Regions from separate parts of the Corynebacterium sanguinis genome, predicted to be linked through region 1. Evidence: predicted binding sites of a transcription regulator. Region 1 holds the regulator's gene; each other region holds the start of a gene.

Region 1 (6,555 bases):
TTCGAGGCCACCGGCTTCGATTGGCTCGTCCCCGGTCTGCGCGCAGAGCTGGTTACCGAGCTGATCCGCACACTGCCCAAAGCTTTACGACGTTCCGTCGTCCCCGCCCCGGACTTCGCAGCCATGGCGCTGCCGAAGCTCACGCCGCGGGAGCAGCCGCTGACCGACGACCTCGCCGAAGTCCTGCGCTCTATCGGCGGCGCGGGGATCAACGGCAGCGATTTCCGGCCCGCCGCCCTGCCGCCGCACTTGAAGATCACGTTCGCGGCGATTGACAAGCGCGGGGAAATCATCGACCACGACAAGGACCTCACGGCGCTTAAAAGCCGCCAATCAGGCAAGATCCGCTCCTCGGTGTCCAAGGCGAGCCGCACCGCCGAGACGGCCAGCGCACCCAAGTGGACTGCCCACACGCTTGGCGAGGTCCCCGAGACCGTCACCACCACGATCGACGGCAACCAGGTCGACGCCTACCCTGCGCTGGAGGCAACGGCCAACGGCGTCAAGGTCACGGTTCACCCGACGAAGGCGGCCGCCGACGCGTCCATGCTCACGGCGACGCTGACGCTTCTGCTGCGCGAGATCAACGTCAACGTCTCCCAGATGACCAAGGGGCTGCCGCTGCGCCAGAAGGTTGCGATAGACAACTACCCGCACGGTGGTGCGGCGGGGCTTGTCGACGACGCCCGCGTCGCCACGCTGCGCGACCTGATGGTCGCCGCCGGTGGCCCGGTCCGCTCCCCGGAGGAGTTCGACGCGCTGGTGCGTGAAATCAAGCCGAAGGTCAGCGCCGAGGTGCGGCAGAAGGTGGTTGCGCTCGCGCCCGTGCTTGTGGAGTACTCCGCGATCTCGCAGGAGCTGGAGAAGTGGACCGGCCCGGCGATCGACGACATGCGCGGGCAGCTCGCATTCTTCCTCCCCGCCCACGCGATCACCGTCCACGGGATGGCGTACCTTCGGCACGTCCCGCGCTACATCGACGCGATGCGGATTCGCTTGGAGGACATGGCGATAGACCCCGACCGCGACGCTGACCGCCAGGACGTTGTCGCGGCAACCCACGCCTACCTCAAGGCGAAGCTGCGCACGCTGCCCGCCGGGCGGGAGAAGACGAAGGACGTCAAGGACATTCTGTGGCGCATCCAGGAGCTGCGGGTGAGCTTGTTTGCCCAGCGCCTGGGCACCCCGAAGCCGGTTAGCCAGCGTCGCATCGAAAAGCTTATCGACGCCGTCCGCTAGCGCCCGGGGTGGGTAATCCGAGCAGCCGGAGACATACACAAGCATATTTTCCTGAGAGGCGATGCAATCTGCGGAAACGCGATGATGCGGTGTTCTATCAGTCGATCTGCGGACACGGCGAACACCCGACATCCCCCGGTGCGAGACCTCTAGAAGTCCTCGCGGTCACGGCGGCGCATCAGGCGGATTTCGGATTCGAAGTCGTCGGCGGATTCGAAGGACTTGTACACGGAAGCGAAGCGCAGGTATGCGACCTCGTCGAGGGCGCGCAGTGGCTCGAGCACCGCGAGGCCGACGTCGTTGGCGTCGACCTGGGAGCTGCCGTGGCTGCGCACGGTCTCCTCTACTTGTTGGGCGAGTCGCTTGAGAGCGTCGTCGGACACGTCACGGCCCTGGCACGCGCGCCGCACGCCGCTGATCAACTTGTCGCGGTCAAAGGGCTCGCTGACGCCGTTGCGCTTGACCACCATGAGGATGGCCTTTTCCACGGTGGTGAAGCGCCCTGCGCAGTCCGAGCACTCTCGGCGGCGGCGAATTGCAGATCCGCCGTCGATCACGCGGGAGTCAAGCACCCTGGACTGTTCGTGGTGGCAAAACGGGCAGTGCATGCGCTCGATTCTACCGCGCGCGTCCTCCCCCGCCGCGGCCACTGCAGCGCGGGATCTAGCGCACGGATGCTGCGGTGACCCCCGAGGTCGCGTCTGCAACCTGATCCGAAGAATCGCCGGCGAAGGCACCGCCCGCCGCAGACCCGAGAATCAGGGCAAGACCGAGGGCCGCACCCATGAGCAGGCTAGCCCGATTTTCGTGGCGAGTTTCGAACATGTCGGAATTTTGCGCACCTGCGCGAACAGCGCCGGCGTTCACGCGGTCAGAGTTTCGATGCACCGGGCTAAGCGTTCGAACATGGCGCGCGCCCCTCGAGATACTTTCCGCCTCGGGGAGATCCCACACCGCGGCGGGAAGCGTCGGCGCGGTAGCGGAATTGGACGAAGTATGTGCAGCGTGAGGGCGGTCGATTTGAATGGTCATGGTGTTCTCCTTTGTTGTCTGACTTCAGTGTAATTTCAAGCCGGACATCATCGAACATTTAACCCGCTCGTATGTTCGAGTACGTCTATATGTTCGATTTATAGCACGGGGGTCCGACTTTGTCCACACCATGGCCTAAAATGTCGAACAAATTTGCCACTTCTGGTACTTTTGCAAGCAGGCCACGTTTTTCGCCGACCCACACGAACTCTCAGGAGCAGCCATGCCACGCAAGAAGGACGACCCGAACAACCTCGACATGAGCGTTCTGTCTGATCGCCAACGTCGCATTCTCGAAGTAATCCAGGACGCCGTTGTTCTACGCGGTTACCCGCCAAGCATCCGCGAGATCGGCGATGCCGCCGGCCTGCAATCCACCTCTTCTGTCGCCTACCAGCTCAAAGAGCTGGAGAAGAAGGGCTTTTTGCGCCGCGACCCGAACAAGCCGCGCGCCGTGGACCTGCGCCACCTCCCCGACTCGCAGAAGAATTCGCGCAAGGCCAAGCCGAAGGCCGCCCCGACCCCCGAGGACGCGTCCGCGCCCCGCTACATCCCAGTCGTTGGACAGATCGCCGCTGGCTCCCCGATTCTCGCCGAGGAGAACGTGGACAACTACTTCCCGCTTCCCCAGGAGCTGCTCGGCGACGGCGAGCTCTACATGCTCCGCGTCGTCGGCGAGTCCATGCGTGACGCCGGCATTCTCGACGGCGACTGGGTCGTGGTGCGCTCCCAGCCCGTGGCGGAGGAAGGCGAGTTCGTCGCAGCGCTTCTCGACGGCGAAGCGACCGTGAAGGAGTTCCACAAGGACGCCACCGGCGTCTGGCTCCTCCCCCACAATGACGCGTTCTCCCCGATCAAGGGCGACGAGGCGGAAATCATGGGGCGTGTCGTGTCCGTTTTCCGCACCCTCTAACGCGCGTCTGCGCCCGACTGCTACCCCCACTTGAGGGCTTTCGGGCGCAATCCCACTTAAGCGGGCAGCCTTCTTTTGCAACAATGGCGTGCGTCACTTGTTCACCGCACATCCAACCTGAGGATTGTCCGCCCATGTACGCAGAGGAACGCAGACGACAGATCGCGTCGTTGACCGCCATTGAGGGCCGCGTCAACGTCACCGAGCTGGCAGACAAGTTTGACGTTACTGCGGAAACAATCCGGCGCGACCTAGCCGTCCTCAACCGTGAGGGCCTGATCCACCGCGTTCACGGGGGCGCGGTCGCCAGCCAGACGTTTTCCACCACCGAGTTCTCACTCGACGCGCGCTCGCGGTCGGCATCGACCGCGAAATCCGCCATCGCCCGCAATGCACTGCAGTACTTGCCGGAGCAATCCGAGGGCGGGATCTTCCTCGACTCGGGGACGTCGATTAGCGCCTTTTCCACCCTGCTGGCCTCGGACCCGCGCGCGGCGTCCTGGCCGATTGTGACCAACTCGCTGCCCATCGCGCTCGAGTTGTCCACCGCGGGCCTGCCGCACGTGCAGTTGCTCGGCGGCTCGGTTCGCGCGATTACGCAGGCTGTCGTCGGCGCGATGGCGCTGCGCTCGCTCGCCCTGATGCGCGCCGACGTCGCCTTCATCGGCACCAACGCGCTCAGCGTCGACCACGGACTGTCCACGGCCGATGCCCAGGAGGCCGCGATTAAGACGGCGATGGTCACCAACGCCCGCACCGTTGTTGTGCTGTGCGATTCGACCAAGCTCGGCAACGACTACCTGGTCAGCTTCGCCTCGCTGGACGAGATCGACGTCCTCATCACCGATTCCGGCGCACCGGAGTCGATCGTCAGCGAGCTGTCACAGCACGGCATTGAGGTAGTCCTCGCCGAGGCGTAGCGTCCGTCACAGCCGCCGCGCCCGCATTGACCGTTCGGGTACGCCCGGACATACTTGGAAGTTAAAACTGGGAGGAGCCCGCAGAAGTGATCATCACATTCACGCCCAACCCAAGTATCGATGCCACTCTCGAGCTCGACTCCCTCGAACGCGGCGGCGTCAACCGCACCATCACCGCGCATAGAGAAGCCGGCGGCAAGGGAATCAACGTCTCCCACGCCTGCACCAACGCGGGCCGCGACACCCTCGCCATCGCCCCCTGCGGGCCGAGCGACCCGTTCACCCTCATTTGCCGCAACGCTGGCATCCCGCTGAAGGGCATCCCGATTTCCGGCGCGATCCGCACGAACACCACGCTCACCGAGCGCGACGGCTCCACCACCAAGGTCAACGAAACGGGCCCGCTTTTGCGTGACGACGACGTCACCCGCATCACTGACGTCCTCATCTCCACCGTCGCCGAAACCCGCGCCGACGCCGTCGTCATGGCCGGCTCCCTGCCCCCGGGCGCGCCGCCGTCGTGGTACGCCACGCTCGCCCAGGCCGTGCGCATGGCCTGCCCGGGCGCCGTTGTCGCCATCGACACCTCCGACGCGCCGCTGGCGGAGCTCGGGAAGAATCTGGCAGACGCCAAACCGGATGTGATCAAACCCAACGCGTTCGAGCTCGCCCAGCTCACCGGCGCCGACGGTGACGCCTTGGAGCGCCAGGCCGCGTCGGGCGACTACCGCAGCATCGTCGTCCACGCTCGCAAGCTGATCAGCGACGGCGTGAAAGAGGTGCTGGTCACCCTCGGCTCGGCCGGGGCGTGCCTGGTCACGGCCACGGGCGCGTGGGCGGCCACCGCTCCCCCGATGACGACCCGCTCGACGGTTGGCGCGGGCGATAGTGCGCTGGCCGGCTACATCATGGCCCGCGTCGAGGGCGCCGACCCCTGCGAGTGCCTGCGCCGGGGCGTGGCCTACGGCTCGGCCGCGGCCGCGAAACCGGGCACCGGCATCCCCTCTCCCGACGAGGTGGACACGGTCAATACCCACGTGGTTGCACTTGAGACGGAGCCGAGGTAGCCGGTGGATAGTCCGGACCTCATCAGGCTCGAGCTCGTCGCCCTCGACGTCGACGCCGGCGGGCACCCCCGCGAGGTCATCGCGCACCTCGCGGGCCTGGTCGAATCCGCCGGCCGCACCAACGACTCCGCGCAGCTCATCGCCGACGTCACCGCGCGCGAAGGTAAGGCCCCGACGGGCGTGGCGGGGCGCATCGCCATCCCGCACGCCCGCTCGTCCGCCGTGAGCGTGCCCACGCTCGCCTTCGCGCGGCTTCGCCACCCGGTCGACTTCTCCGGCCCCGACGGCCCCGCCGACCTCGTGTTCCTCATCGCCGCCCCCGCGGACGGTAGCAAGGCGCACCTGTCAATCCTGTCGACGCTCGCCCGGGCGCTGGTGCGTGAGCAGTTCGTCGAGAAGCTGCGCGCGGCCACTGACCCGCAGGCCGCTGTCGAGGCCATTGCCGCGCAGCTCAACCACAAGAAGAAGCGCCGACGCATCGCGGTTGTCACGGCGTGCCCCACCGGTGTGGCGCACACGTACATGGCCGCTGACGCGCTCACCCGCGCCGCCGCATCGCGTGACGACGTCGAGCTGCGCGTCGAGGCCCAGGGCGCCACCGGCACCCAACCGCTCGACCCCGACTTCATACGCGGCGCCGACGCCGTGATCCTCGCCCACGACGTCGCGGTACGCGGCGCCGAGCGATTCGAGGGCAAGCCGCTCGTCGACGTGCCCGTGCGCCGCGCAATCAACGAGCCCGCGCAGCTTATCGACGCCGCCCTCAACGCCACCGAAACCTCCACCGAGCCCAGCACACCCGCGCGCATCTACCGCGCCGTGATGACAGGGGTTTCCTTCATGGTGCCCTTCCTCGCCGCCAGCGGGCTCCTGCTCGCGCTGGGCACGCTGATCGGCGGCACGGACGTCTGGGCCGAGGTCGCCCGCGGCTTCTCCCTCGCTGACCCGCACGGGGGTCTCGATCGCTCCGGCTGGCTGCCCTACCTCGCGGCGGTGCTAATAGTCACCGGGCAAGCAGGAATAAACCTGGCCGTATCCGCCCTTTCCGGCTACATCGGATTCGCGCTCGCCGGCCGCGCGGGCATCGCGCCTGGGTTCATCGGCGGCGCGGTCTCGGTCATGCTCGGCGCGGGTTCTCTCGGCGCGGTGGTCACCGGCATCGTCGCGGGCGGGGTCGCGCTGTGGATCCGCGGGATCAACGCGCGTGCCCTGGAGTCGTTGAAAACCACTGTGGTCAGCCCGCTGGTGGCAACGCTCGCGGTGCTATTCCTGATGGTCGGCGTTATCGGCCGCCCGCTCGCCGCCCTCTCGGCGGCGGTTCAGGGCTGGCTCGGCGAGATGGGAAGCACCTCGGCGATCCTGCTCGGGGTGGTCGTCGGCGCGA
Region 2 (6,555 bases), 210 kb from region 1:
AGTACCACGGGAAGGTCACCGCGTTGGCGACAAACGCCACTGCGTAGGCACACGCGATGCCCGCCACCGCCTCGCGGTCGTTGCGGCGGAAGATAAACCACGTCAGAGCCAGGCCGACGAGCATCAGCACCGCGCCGATCCGGCGCGCGAGTGCGAGTGCCGCGTTGTAGCGGAAGTGCTCGTCGAAAAGCTGGGCGAGGGGAGTGAACGCGTCGGCGACCAAGGTGGGGCCGGCGAGCGGGTTGACCACCTTTGAGTTCCCGGAGATCTCGGCGACCCAGCCGAAGGAGGAGCCGGAGAGCACAGTAACGGCCCACAGCACGGCCATGGTCAGCACGACCGACACCGCGCCGACCAGCACGAAATCGACGGCGTTGCGCGCGAGGGTGGCGGTGTCACTGCGGCGGCGGTTGTAGGCCATCCACACCACGAACGGCAGGGCGATCGCGGCGGTGGCTTTGAGCGACACCGCGAGGCTAATCACCACGGTGCCGAGCACGAAACGGTTGCGCAGGCAGGCGAGCAGGCCCACGCTGACGAGCCCGACCATAATCGCTTCGTTGTGCATCCCGCCGACCATGTGCAGCAGCATCACCGGGTTGGCCACGCCGAGCCAGAGCGCGAGGGCGGGGTTGCCGCCGAGTTCTGCGGCGATGCGGGGCACGGCCCAGACGATCGCCGCGAACCCGGCGAGGGTAAGCAGCTTGTACGCCACGATCCCCAAGGTGACGTTGTCGCCGACGAGGGTGGTAATCCGCTCGCCAATCCACAGGTGCAGCGGCCCGTAGGGGGTGGTCGTGTTGCGCCAGTCGTGGCTGACTTCGTAGAGGTAGGGGCCCGGATTGACCGCGGCGCCTTCGGTGTAGGGGTCGAAGCCGTCGCGAAGCATTGCGCCCTGCATGAGGTAGGAGTAGACGTCGCGCGACAGGATCGGCGCGGCGAGGGCGAGCCCGGCGGTCCATAGCCAGGTCGCGCGCCGAGTCTCCGCAAAACCCGCGCGCTGGCGGGTGAGGTCGCGCCCAAACCAGACCCACGCCACCACTAGGGCAATAATGCCGGCGGTGAGCAGCGCGTCCATGATGGAGCGGCCGTGGCCGTACATGAGGTGGCCCAAGCCGAGCTCGCGCATTACGCCGCCGCGGTTGCGGGTGGCGCCAGCGCCGTAGCTGCCGAGGGCGATAACAATCCCCGCGGCGAGGCCGAGCCATACCGATCTAGGCACGGCGCTCCGTCGCCCGAATCGCCAGATCACGCAGCGTGTTCGCAACCTCGCCATCAATACCCGCCCTGCTCAAGTGGGCAAGCCCGGACTCAGTTAAGTCCGCAATTTGCTTTTCGACGTCCGCGATCGCTCCGCTGGACTCCACAATCGCCGCGAGCTCCGCGAGCTCGTCGCGATCGCTCGTGCGGCCCACGCGATCGCGCAGGCGGGCGGCGGAGACGGGGTCGGTGGCGTCGAGACGATTCAGCGCCGCGGCGAGCAGGACCGTCCGCTTGCCCTCGCGCAGGTCGTCGCCAGCCGGCTTGCCGGTGACGGCTTCGTCGCCGAAGACGCCGAGTAGGTCGTCGCGAAGCTGGAAGGCGATCCCGATGTCGCGGCCGTAGCCGCGGAACGCCTCTATCGTGTCCGCTGGCGCGCCGGCGATCGCGGCACCGAGGTGCAGCGGGCGCTCGATGGTGTAGGCGGCCGTTTTGTAGCGGTTGACGTTGTTGGCCATCTCGACAGACTCGTTGACGGCGGCCTCGAGCGCGATGTCGAGCAGCTGGCCGCCGATGACTTCGGTGCGCATGCCGCGCCACGGCTCGGCGGCGCGGGTCAGCGCGGCCTCGCTGAGGCCCGAGTAACGCCACATGTCTTCCGCCCAGATCAGTGCGAAGTCGCCGATGAGGATGGCCTCGTTGCGCCCGTAGTCCGCCGAGTCGCCGAACAGGTCGTCTTTACTGTGGCGGGCCTCCACGGCGCGGTGCACTGTGGGGTTGCCGCGCCGGGTATCGGAGGCGTCGATGATGTCGTCGTGAATCAGCGCGCACGCCTGGATCAGTTCGAGCGAGCTCACGGCGCGCAGGACAGCCTCCGGGTCCTCGGAGCCAACCCCGCCTGCGGCGCGCGCGCCGAAGAAGCCGGTCCAGGCGTACAGGGGGCGGATCCGCTTGCCGCCGCCGAGGATGAAGTCGCGCAGGTGCTGAACGGAGCGGGTGACCGGGGGGCCGATCTTCTCCACCTCGGCGTAGCGCTCGTCGAGGAATTCCTCGAGAGCGTCCTTTACAGCGGAGGGGAAATCGGCCGGGCTTACTTTGTCGATGGCCAATTCGCTCGGCACACTCACCACTGCGCTCTCCTTATAAATCCGCGATGATATTTCGCTTTAACACTACCCGCCGGCGGGCAGGGGAAGGGTGCGGCCAAGAATTGCGAAGGGGCGATCGTCGCCCGCGTAGTAAAAGTCGCGCAGGATGTCGTGAAAGCCCATCGAACGATATAGGCCGAACGCGTGATTGGATTCGTTCGGCACCTCGGGTGTGGACAACAACGCCCAGCGCGCCGGGGCGTTCCACAACAACTGGGACAACAGGGCCCGCCCGATTCCCGCGCCTTGGCGGGAGGGGTGGACGTGGATCTCGGCGACCTCGAAGTAGTCGCGCAGCATCGCGGAGTGCTGCGCGCTCAGCCCGCCGCTTTCGCGCAGGCCCCGCATGAGTTGTTGGTCCCACCACCGTTCGCGGTTCCCGATAAACCCATAGGCGATGCCGACGACCCGTTCGTCGACCGTGCCGCCGGAGGTGTTGGACGCGGTGCGTTCGATGGCGGCGACCGCAGTGAAGCCGGGCCAGATGATCTCGCGTTGCCAGACCGCGATGCGCCCAGAGCGAATCGCGGGGTCGTAGCCCATCGCCGTGATGTAAATGTCAACGAGGTCGGGGGCGAGGATCGCGAACTCGGGGCCGCTGAGGCGACGATATGTCACAGTCACCCTTCTATCGAACCACGCGGCGTGCTGGAAATGGCAGTGTTCAGCAGACATTTACGTAATTAGAACAAATGTACTATAAAGGAGCGGGGGATGTCGAACGTGCGTTTTAGAGTGATGGCAATCAAGGTAATCAAACGACCCGCACTCGGAAGGTAAGAAATGTCAAGCATCGTCTCCGCCACCACCAAGGCCGCCTATGGATCTGCCGCGCACGGAACCAGGCGTGAGCGATTCTTCCGCTCTGCCTATGTGCTTCTCGCCCAGGCGCAGGCAGACTACGCAGCTGGCGCCCTCGATGTGGCGATGGAAAACGCGTACCGTGCCGCCTTGAGGGTGGCGGGGGCAGTCAACGCCGGCTCGCCAGTCATACGCAAGCGCAAAAGGCTACCGGCAAGCGCCTGGGACAAACTCCGGCTGACGTCGGAGCGCGGCAAGGAGTGGGCCGAGACGTTCACCGCGTTCTCCGTCCAGCGCAGTCGGGTCATCACCGGTATCGAGCCACACCCCGACCCTCGCGTGGTTCAGCGCCTCATTGCGCTGGTGGAGGAGTTTCTAGAGGAGTCCATCCCCGGCGCCACAAAGGCGCCGCTGGTGGCGTAAAGGGGAGGGGCACGGCAAGCCGGGTTGAGCAAAGCCCACCTCGGGCAGGAACAATCTGGATACACTTACCGTTGTAGTAGATGTAAGCCAACCACAATCATCCAACGGTAGAGCTGGAGAGTAGACAGTGTCCCTTTCTGAGCAGGAACAGCGCACCCTTCGCGAGATCGAGCAATCGCTTCTCGCCGAGGACCCTAAGTTCGGCAACAGGGTGCCCCAGGGTTCCGGTTTCGCCGGCCAGCCGGGCGGCGGCCGACTCACCATGCGCAGCGCTGCGCTGATGGTAACTGGCCTGGTCCTGCTCATCGGTGGCGTTGCCCTCGCCACCGTCAGCGTGTGGTTAGTCGCTATCAGCGTCGTTGGGTTTGCCATCATGCTCGCCGGCGGTGTCATGGCCCTGACCTCCCCGTCGGGCGGGTCTTCGGTGCCGGTTCGCGCCGTCGCCGCACAGCGCCCCGCGCGCACCTCAAAGATGGAAGAGAACTTCAAGCGCCGTTTTGAAGGCCAGTAATTAACCGGCAGGCACAAAGCCCGCCCCGCGCACAAGCGTGGGGCGGGCTTTGTCGTCCCCACAGTGCCCCACCTTGTCCTCCCACTTTCTCCCACTAGCTGTCTACGATTCGATATTCACCGTGATGAGCCGCCTAAACGCGTGGGGAAGGTGGTTCTCAGGAGTGTGAGAGAGCTCCAAAGTTGCTCATGTGAATGCTATTCTGGGCCCTTTCACGCTTTCTTCCGGGCCACTACGCCACCTAATTTTCTCCCTTTAACCTGCGCTTTCCCTAAAGTTTCGCGACAACTCGCCCCTGAGTGTGGCGTTTGTGGGGGAAAGTGGGATAGAGTGGGGCTCAGCGGAGGGCCGTGGTGGCATCTTGACTACGTGCAACTGCGAATCGCCGCTCGAAAAATTGAACAGCCGTAGTCACAGAGTGAAGGAAGGTGGGCTTTCGGATGTTTCTGGGAACCTACACTCCCAAGCTCGACGACAAGGGACGCCTGACGCTGCCCGCCAAGTTCCGCGAGGACCTGGCGGACGGGTTGATGGTGACCAAGGGGCAAGACCACTCTCTGGCGGTCTACCCCCGCGAGGAGTTCGCAGCACGCGCCCGCAAGGCAGCTGCAGCTTCACGCACGAACCCGAAAGCGCGCGCATTTATCCGCAACCTGGCTGCCAGCGCGGATGAGCAAACGCTCGACGGTTCAGGTCGCATCACGCTGTCGCCGGCGCACCGCGAGTACGCGCACCTTTCCAAGGAGTGCGTAGTCATCGGTTCGGTCGATTTTCTCGAAATCTGGGACGCCGAGTCCTGGGCTAACTACCAGCACGAAACCGAGGCTGCCTTCGCGGCGGCCGATGACGACGACATTCTCTCCGGTCTCCTGTAGGACTGACTACCCCGCAGGCAGGCACCGACTTCCAAGCGGAGAGCGTGTACGGACTCTGTCCGTGGCGTGGAGCGTTCTGGTGTACTTCCCCGACACCAGAACAGCCGCCCGGGCAGGGCCCTATACGTTCCCCGACCGAGACACAGCACGACACACCGCGCGACAACCGCGCGCACGACGGCCAGCCAAACCAAGGGGGTGGATCCAGTGGCACACAAAGACAACGCTGCTCACATCGCGGATATGGACTTTCGAGTGGATCCCAACCACGGCCATGTTCCCGTCATGCGAGACCGCATGGCGGACTTACTCGCCCCGGCTGTCGAGGAGTTCGGTGCGGGCGCGGTCATCGTCGACGCGACACTCGGCGCGGGCGGCCACACAGAGCATTTCCTGCGGCGCTTCCCCGAGGCGTCGGTAATTGGCGTTGACCGCGACCCCGCGGCCCTGCGCGACGCGTCTGAGCGGCTGGCCCCATTCGGCGATCGCTTCGTGGGCGTGCAGGCGCGTTTCGACGACATCGGCAACGCAATCCGCGACCGCGAGGGCACCATTTTCGACGCTGCGCGCACGCACGGGGTGGCGGGCGCCCTGTTCGACCTCGGCGTGTCCTCCATGCAGCTCGACCAGGAGGAGCGCGGTTTTGCGTACAAGGTCGACGCGCCGCTGGACATGCGGATGGACCCAACGACGACGCTCACCGCGGCGGATGTGCTGAATACGTACAGCCACGGCGAGCTCGCGCGCATCTTGAAGACCTACGGTGACGAGCGCTTCGCGGGAAAGATAGCCTCCCACATCTTGAAAGAGCGCGAGAAGGCCCCGTTCGAGCGCAGCGGCCGCCTCGTAGAGCTTCTCTACCAGGCCATTCCGGCCGCCACCCGGCGCACCGGCGGGCACCCGGCGAAGCGCACGTTCCAGGCGCTACGCATCGAGGTCAACGGGGAGCTCGACGCGCTGCGAGCGGTGATCCCGGTGATCACTGACCTGCTCGGTCCGGGCGGGCGCGTGGTGTTCATGAGCTACCAGTCGCTCGAGGACAAGATCGTCAAAACCGCCCTGACCTCCCTGGCCACCTCCACAACGCCAACCGGTCTGCCGATGGACCTGCCCGGCACCGCCGCGAAATTCCGCTCGATTACCCAAGGCGCGGAAAAAGCATCCGAGGCAGAGATCGAACAGAACTCCCGGGCCGCGCCGGTGCGTGTCCGGGGCATCGAAAAGCTTCGCACTGACAACCCGTAGATGACCATGATGACCCAGACGAAAGGCCACAACGCCATGGGAGCAAGCCGAGACCTCACCGCGTCCGCCCGCTCGGGCACAGCCACCCTCGAGCGGCCGGCAGTGCGCCGCCCGCGCACGACGACGTCGCGGACGACGGCGACGCCGCAGCCGGTGCGTCGATACGCGCCGCACGCGCTGCACCCGCGCAACACCCAGGGTGTTGGCCGGCTCGGCTCCAAGCAGGTCGTGTCCGTTCGCGGCCGCAGGGTCGGCGAAGTCAAAGAGGTCAAGCGCACCTTCTCCACGATGTCCGTAATCGCGGTGCCGTTGCTCATCCTCGGGGTGCTCATCGCGATGTTCCTCTCGGGCG
Region 3 (6,555 bases), 1.2 Mb from region 1:
CCCGCGCCACCGGAAGGTGCAGCGCGTCCCAGGCTTTCTGGTCGCGCCCGAGGGCGTCGATAAGCGCAGTGCTCCTGGCCAGCGGATGCGCGACCGGGCGCGGCGCGCGCACCCAGTCGGCGTCGAGTGTTTGCGCGCCGAACGGGAACGCGGCGGCCCCGAGATCGCTGACCGCGCCCGGGAAGAGCTGTGCGGAGCGGCATTTGCCGCCGATTGTGTCCTCGCGTTCGAGCACCTCGACGCTCCAGCCGGCGCGCGCGAGGTTCAGCGCGGCGGTCAGCCCGTTGATGCCGGCGCCGACGACGACGGCTTTAGGACTCATGCAGGAGCTTTTCGACGTCGTCACGCGTGTACGTTGCCTCGATCTGCTTGTCGTTGCCCCCGCCGCGGAGGTTCTTGTGCACCAGCGCGGTGCGCTGCGAACCCGGCACGATGGAAAACTCGCGTGGGTGAGGAAAAACCTGGCGCACTCTGTGGTCAGAGCGCAGTGCGCAGGCGTTGAGCCACACGTCGTCGGCGTTCGGGGCGCACTCGAGAAAATCGGTGCCCTGGTCGGCGACGTAGTCGACCATCGACGGCGGGTACACCACCCCGGACACCCCGGTAGCGAAGTGGCGGTGCGAGGGCGCTGTTGTAACGACCCGCTTCCAGCGCCGGTATATATCCAGCTCATCACCGTCGAAGGCAATCTCGTGCGCTCGGTACGCCACAACAAGGTGCGGGTCAGCGTCGGAGGCGTTGAGGAGTTTTTGGGCAAACCAGCGCGGATACATCATGTCGTCGTCGACCGTGATCACGCGCGTGTCGGTCCCAGCGAACTGGGCAAAAGTGCCAAAATACTTCGTGTGTGGACCAAAAGCACCGTCCGAGCAACGTACCTGAAGTCCCCGATCAACCAAACCCCGCAGTCCCTCGGGCCAGTCCGACTCAAAGTCGGCGCGATCCAGCCAGAGGAACACTGGAAGAAGCTGCGTGCCCATCAGGAGCGACGCAATCGAAGCCACAGAAGTCGCCATGCGATCGCCGTGAGTAGTCAAGGATATGACGGTGGAGCCTTCTTGAGGGAACGACAGCGGCGAAGCTTCAGCCGCGAGCTTTAGACGCGGCGCACGCACAAAAGCGCCAAGCGAAATTATCGCTTGGCGAGCTGCGTAGTCGATCCACATGACGGCCAACCTTAGTCGCATTCGGTGCCCGCGACGCTGTCGGCGGGCATGATAGAAGCCATGACCTCTGACTCCTATTCCGCTACCGCGCGGGACTTTTACGACGCCGCACGGCCCCATACCTGGGCAAATGCGTTCGCTCCCGTGATCGCCGGGACCGGCGCCGCCGCCTTTTTCGGTGGCGCGCACCTGGGCCGCGCCGTGTTGGCGCTGATCGTGTCGTGGGCCCTGATCGTAGGTGTTAACTACGCCAACGATTACTCCGACGGCATCCGCGGCACCGACGACGATCGCACCGGGCCGACCCGCCTGACCGCGTCCGGCCTGGCCGCGCCCGAGCAGGTGAAGGCCGCGGCCTTCATTGCGTTTTTTGTCGCTGCGGTGGCGGGGATCATCCTCGCAGTGATGTCGGCGTGGTGGCTAATTCTGGTAGGCGCAGTCTGTATCGCCGCCGCGTGGTTTTACACCGGCGGCAAAAATCCCTACGGCTACCAGGGCCTTGGCGAGCTCGCGGTGTTCATCTTCTTCGGTCTCGTCGCCGTTATGGGTACCGAGTTCACCCAATCCGGCCGTGTCAGCGTGGTCGGTTTCCTCTGCGCGGTGGCGGTGGGTTCCATCTCCGCGGCCGTGAATCTGGCGAACAACATCCGCGACATCCCTACGGACACCGTAGCCGGGAAGAACACGCTCGCGGTGCGGCTTGGCGACGCCAAAGCGCGCCGACTCTTCGCCGCGTTGACCATGGCGCCCTTTGTCATGACGTTCGTCCTCGCGATTTTCTCCCTGCCCACTCTCGCGGCCCTGCTCGCGTTGCCCCTCGCGCTGGCATCGGTGTTGAAGGTGTTGCGCGGCGCGCAGGGGCCGGCCCTGATTCCGGTGCTCGGGCTCAACGGCAAGGCGATGCTTGTGTGGACCGTGGCCACCGCCGTCGCGCTCGTCGTGGGCGGCGGCATGTGGTACGCGCCCATGTATTACCCCTTGGTTTAGTCGGCGAAGTCCCGTCCCCGCGGGTGGTTCTCCCTGTTTTCCGCGGCTGCCGGCACGAGGGGCCCGGTAAAGGGCGTGGCTTTCTCCGGAAGTCCTCCGCCGTGGGAGACGAATCTGCGCCCGCCACGGAAGCGGAACTCGATTGTTCGCCCGTTTGTGGTGATGTGTACGTATCCGTTGGTGACCCGCGAGTGGCAGGCGGAACAAAGTGGGATCAAATTTTCCAGGTTCGTCTCGCCCCCTTCGGCCCATTCTTCGATGTGGTGCACTTGGAGGAACCTCGCATGGTTGCACCCCGGCATCGCGCACTCGAACCCCCACACCGCGAGGAGTGCGCGGAACTGGGCGTTGTTGACGAAGCGCGATTTCCGGCCAAGATGAAGCGTTAAACCATTCTTATCCAGCATCTGCAGGCGCACGAATGCGTTGTTGACGTAGGCTTCCAGCACTTTTGATGGCGCCTCGACGTTGCCGGGAAGCCACGCGCGGCCGTTGGTGGTCATCATGATGTTCACGTGCGCACCCGGCGCGCGGAGCTCGCTCACGGGATTCGTCCTCACCATATGAATCATCGCGAGCAGTGAGGCGTACATGTCGTCCTTCGTCGGAGGGCCAACGCGTGAGTAATTGCCCGTGAAGTGCGCCGAGATGCTTCGCGGGTGATCCGACGTGCACTCGGAAGCCGGGTGCGCCTCCGACTGTCCTCGGCGGCGCTCGAGTTCGGTCTCGATCGCTTCCTCATCGTCTTCGTCGCCGAGGTCGTCGAGGCCGTAGTACGCGAGCTGCGCAATCTTCAATGCAGCCATGTACGCCGCCCCATCCGCCGCGTTGAGCCTGGCAGAGATGACCACGTCGCCGTTGTCGTCGATACGCACGTCGTGGTGATATCTGGGCGCTTCCAGTTGATCTTCCTGCTTATCGACGCCCGCAAGCGCGCGTTTCAGCTCCGCAAAGCAGAGCTTCTCGGCCAACATCACCAGCTCCGCCTCCGTTTCGGGGGTGAGGTATCGCAGGAGATACCTGACCGTCGAATAGCTCAAGCGGCCGGTGCGGAAAGAGGCGGTGAGCAGAGGGAAATACGCGAGCTTGCGCGCCACGCTGACGTATTCGAACGCCGTGGAGACTGCGATGCGAGTCTCGCGCGTGAGCCATCCAGCCGTGCTGGTTTCGCCGAATGATTCGCACAAGCCGAGCTCGTCGAACTCGCCCAGCGCGATTAGCATTTCCGCGCGCGACGTGATCGCCCACGACTGGTTGCTCTTGATTCGCTTGACGATCTCAGCTCGCCGCTGAGTGGTGTGTGGACCGCCCTGGTACGTAACCGACATTTTCTTACCCCCGTAATTGCGTTCGATCTATGCGGTTAGAGTAGCAGCGGTATGCAACACGGGATAGACGATTATCGAACATGTGTTCTCTCGTTTTCTGCAGCTGCAGAGTTATTTTGACATGCGATCCGTGCGGCACGCGACTCTGCCGTGGCAGAGTCCGAGTCCACTCTGCAGCTGCGGAGTCTTCCGGCCACCACCCAACTAGGCACCTACTCCGCCGTGGCAAAGTGGACCAACCCTCAAGCCGTACGGAACCCAACTCCGCCGGGGCAGACTCCCACCTCACTCTGCAGCTGCAGAGTCTTCCGGCCACCACCCCACGAGCTCCACCACTTTTCCGTGGCAGAGTGAACCGATCACGAACCTAAACCCCCCAATTCCTCCATCGCAGAGTCATTCGGTCCACGAGTGGTGCGGCATCCCACGCCACCACTGCAGCACCCCACCCCACCGATCCGGAAACAACTCCACAAAACACCCAGCCATCAAGCGCCCGCAGAGCGGCCCAGCTGGAGTAGCGTCCCATGAAAACTACTTCACTACGCAACTAAAAAGGTGCATGTCATGGCAGGAAAATTCGAGGTTTACGAGGACCGCTCCGGGAAGTTCCGCTTCCGCCTCAAGGCGGGCGACGGTGAGGTCGTCGCGACGGGCGAGGCTTACAACTCCAAGGCGACCGCGATCAAGGGAACTGCGGCAGTGCAGCAGGCGGCGGCGGATGCAGAGGTCAAGGACCTGACCGCCTAGGGATAAGCTGGTAAGAGTGCTCGACGTTCTTACCGGCTTTTCCATCATCTTCACCGTCATCGGTGTTGGTTTCGTGCTGGCTCAGCGCGGGGTCATTGGCCAGGGCGAGGCGCGGCTGCAGTTCAACCGGGTCGCGTTCTGGGCGACGACCCCTTCGCTGATTTTTTCTTCCGTCGCCACGTCGGACACGTCGGCATTCCTCTCGCCGGTCAACTTTGTGGTGTTCGGCGCAACGCTGGCCACGATGGCCATCTTCTGGGTAATTTCCACGGCCGCGTTTAAGCAGGATGTGCCGACGACGATGGCGGGGGCGGCGTCGTCAAGCTATTTCAACTCGGTGAACATGGGCCTGCCCATCGCGATTTACGTCATCGGGGATGCGACCTACGTCGTGCCGGCGCTGGTGATGCAGATGGCGGTGCTGTCGCCGTTTGTCATCGCCGGGCTCAACGCGGGGGGCGGGCGGCACGTACGCGATTCGATCGTCGCGGGCCTGACAGCCCCGATGGTGCTCGCCGCGATCGCCGGTTTCGTCGTCTCCGCGACGGATCTGACCATCCCCGAGCCGATCATGGCGCCGATCAAGATCCTCGGCGGCGCGTCCATCCCGCTGATCCTGATGAGCTTCGGCGCCTCGCTCAAGGGAACCCGAGTCCTGACCCATGGGCCAGATCGCTTGCCGACGCTCACCGCAACCGCCCTGAAACTCGCGGTCATGCCGATAGTCGCCTGGGCAATCGCCACCGCAGCGGGCCTCGAAGGCAACCACCTCTACGCGGCGGTCATCCTCGCGGCGCTGCCGACGGCACAAAACGTGTACAACTACACCGCCAACTACCGCGTCGGCGAGATCGTTGCCCGCGACACAGTCTTCCTGACCACGTTCTTGTCCATGCCGGCGATGCTGGTCATCGCCGCGGTGCTTTAGCGCTCCGCCAGCTCATCACGGATCCAGCGCTTGCGGGCGTCGCGCTGGGCGCGCCACGTGGCCAACGTCTCGACGGCCGCGACGCGCTGGCGGGAGAACAGGAACATCGACAGCGGGAACGCGACGATAAGCGCGAGCAGCGCAGACATGATCAGCGGCACGGGAGCGCCAATGGCGACAGCGAGGAGCTGGATCCCGATGGTGAGGCCGATGAACAGCAGCAGGCGCAACCCGCCGTACACCGCGATGGCCTTGTTCGCGCGGGCGCGGGCACTCGGGTCAACCTCGGGGGCATCTACTTCAGTCACACTGCGTTACCCTACCCAATGCCCCCACCCAGTATGTTGTAGGCATGGGAAGAATCTTGCTCGTGCTGCTCGTCATCCTCGCGGTGTGGATGCTGTGGCGCGCCTTTGGCCCGGGCAGCTCCGCCCGCAACAACACCGAGGCCCCGCCAGCCATCAAGGGTCCGGACGACGACGAAGAGTTCCTCTGGAACATCGAAAAGGAGCGGTTCAAGGAGCGCCGCGCACGCGAAGAAGCGGAGCGCCGCAAGCGCGAAGAGGAACAGCGCCGCAAACGCCTCGAGGACGAGGACTAAACGGGCTGGAAGGTCATCGCCAGGCCGAGCGCGGCTGCGACGGCCGCGACCTTCTCCCAGCGCACCCCGGCACCGCCGTGCTCAATGGTGTGCAGCGTCGAGCGGGACACGCCCGCGACCTCGGCAACCTCCTGCTGGAGACGCCCCGCAGCGCGTCGGGCGCACGCGATCTGCTCCCCGAGCGAGATCAGCACGGGATCTTCGCTCGCCGGCTTACCTGCCTTATTTCGCGGACCTGCCATGACTTCCTACCTTTCTGCCTCGCTGCGCAGCACACCCGGCAGCCTTTCGGCCCATTCGAGGGAGTGCCGCACGCCGTCGGCTAGCGAGAACTGCGGCTCCCAGCCCAGCACCTCGGCGGCCTTGTCGGTGCGCGCGGCGCTGCCGACGACGTCGCCGTCACGACGCGGCGCGGGACGGACATCCAGCGGGCTGCCGGTGACCTCGCCCACGGCCTCAGCCAGCTCAAACACCGTGGTGCCGGTGCCCGTGCCCAGGTTGATCACCTCGTAGTCGGCCAGCGTTGCCTGCAGCGCAGCGAGGTGGGCGCGCGCGAGGTCCCAGACGTGGACGTAGTCGCGCAGGCCCGAACCGTCACGGGTCGGCCAATCCACGCCCGTGACGTGGAAGGGCTGCCCCGCTTGCTGGGCGGTGATCATCTTGCCCAGCGCGTGGGAGGGCGCGGGGTTTTGCAGGCCGGTGCGCATCTGCGGGTCGGCGCCGATGGGGTTGAAGTAGCGCAGGGCGGTGGCGCGGATGTTGCCGGCCGCGGCGGCGTCGGCAAGCACGTGCTCG

Evidence for each region. The regulator LexA, encoded in region 1, represses DNA repair genes until DNA is damaged. The targets are predictions, from matches to a motif close to CGAACANNTGTTCG.
Region 2: the regulator LexA is predicted to act here: its motif matches at 3,067-3,080, upstream of E3227_RS07525 (SAV_6107 family HEPN domain-containing protein).
Region 3: the regulator LexA is predicted to act here: its motif matches at 3,557-3,570, upstream of E3227_RS02680 (HNH endonuclease signature motif containing protein).

The regions. Positions count from the first base shown of each region.
Region 1 is NZ_CP038157.1:1,753,441-1,759,995, reverse strand. It holds gene hrpA (ATP-dependent RNA helicase HrpA) at 1-1,239, shown strand, start outside; gene nrdR (transcriptional regulator NrdR) at 1,389-1,847, opposite strand; gene E3227_RS11475 (hypothetical protein) at 1,903-2,064, opposite strand; gene lexA (transcriptional repressor LexA) at 2,495-3,184, shown strand; gene E3227_RS08480 (DeoR/GlpR family DNA-binding transcription regulator) at 3,319-4,104, shown strand; gene E3227_RS08475 (1-phosphofructokinase family hexose kinase) at 4,191-5,171, shown strand; gene E3227_RS08470 (PTS fructose transporter subunit IIABC) at 5,175-6,555, shown strand, end outside.
Region 2 is NZ_CP038157.1:1,544,392-1,550,946, forward strand. It holds gene E3227_RS07510 (alpha-(1->6)-mannopyranosyltransferase A) at 1-1,222, opposite strand, end outside; gene E3227_RS07515 (polyprenyl synthetase family protein) at 1,215-2,327, opposite strand; gene E3227_RS07520 (GNAT family N-acetyltransferase) at 2,373-2,972, opposite strand; gene E3227_RS07525 (SAV_6107 family HEPN domain-containing protein) at 3,132-3,572, shown strand; gene E3227_RS07530 (DUF3040 domain-containing protein) at 3,700-4,083, shown strand; gene mraZ (division/cell wall cluster transcriptional repressor MraZ) at 4,524-4,958, shown strand; gene rsmH (16S rRNA (cytosine(1402)-N(4))-methyltransferase RsmH) at 5,202-6,203, shown strand; gene ftsL (cell division protein FtsL) at 6,204-6,555, shown strand, end outside.
Region 3 is NZ_CP038157.1:540,805-547,359, forward strand. It holds gene E3227_RS02665 (phytoene desaturase family protein) at 1-322, opposite strand, end outside; gene E3227_RS02670 (glycosyltransferase) at 312-1,016, opposite strand; gene E3227_RS02675 (1,4-dihydroxy-2-naphthoate polyprenyltransferase) at 1,227-2,153, shown strand; gene E3227_RS02680 (HNH endonuclease signature motif containing protein) at 2,150-3,481, opposite strand; gene E3227_RS02685 (YegP family protein) at 4,049-4,231, shown strand; gene E3227_RS02690 (AEC family transporter) at 4,248-5,159, shown strand; gene E3227_RS02695 (DUF4229 domain-containing protein) at 5,156-5,467, opposite strand; gene E3227_RS02700 (hypothetical protein) at 5,512-5,760, shown strand; gene E3227_RS02705 (helix-turn-helix transcriptional regulator) at 5,757-6,002, opposite strand; gene galE (UDP-glucose 4-epimerase GalE) at 6,009-6,555, opposite strand, start outside.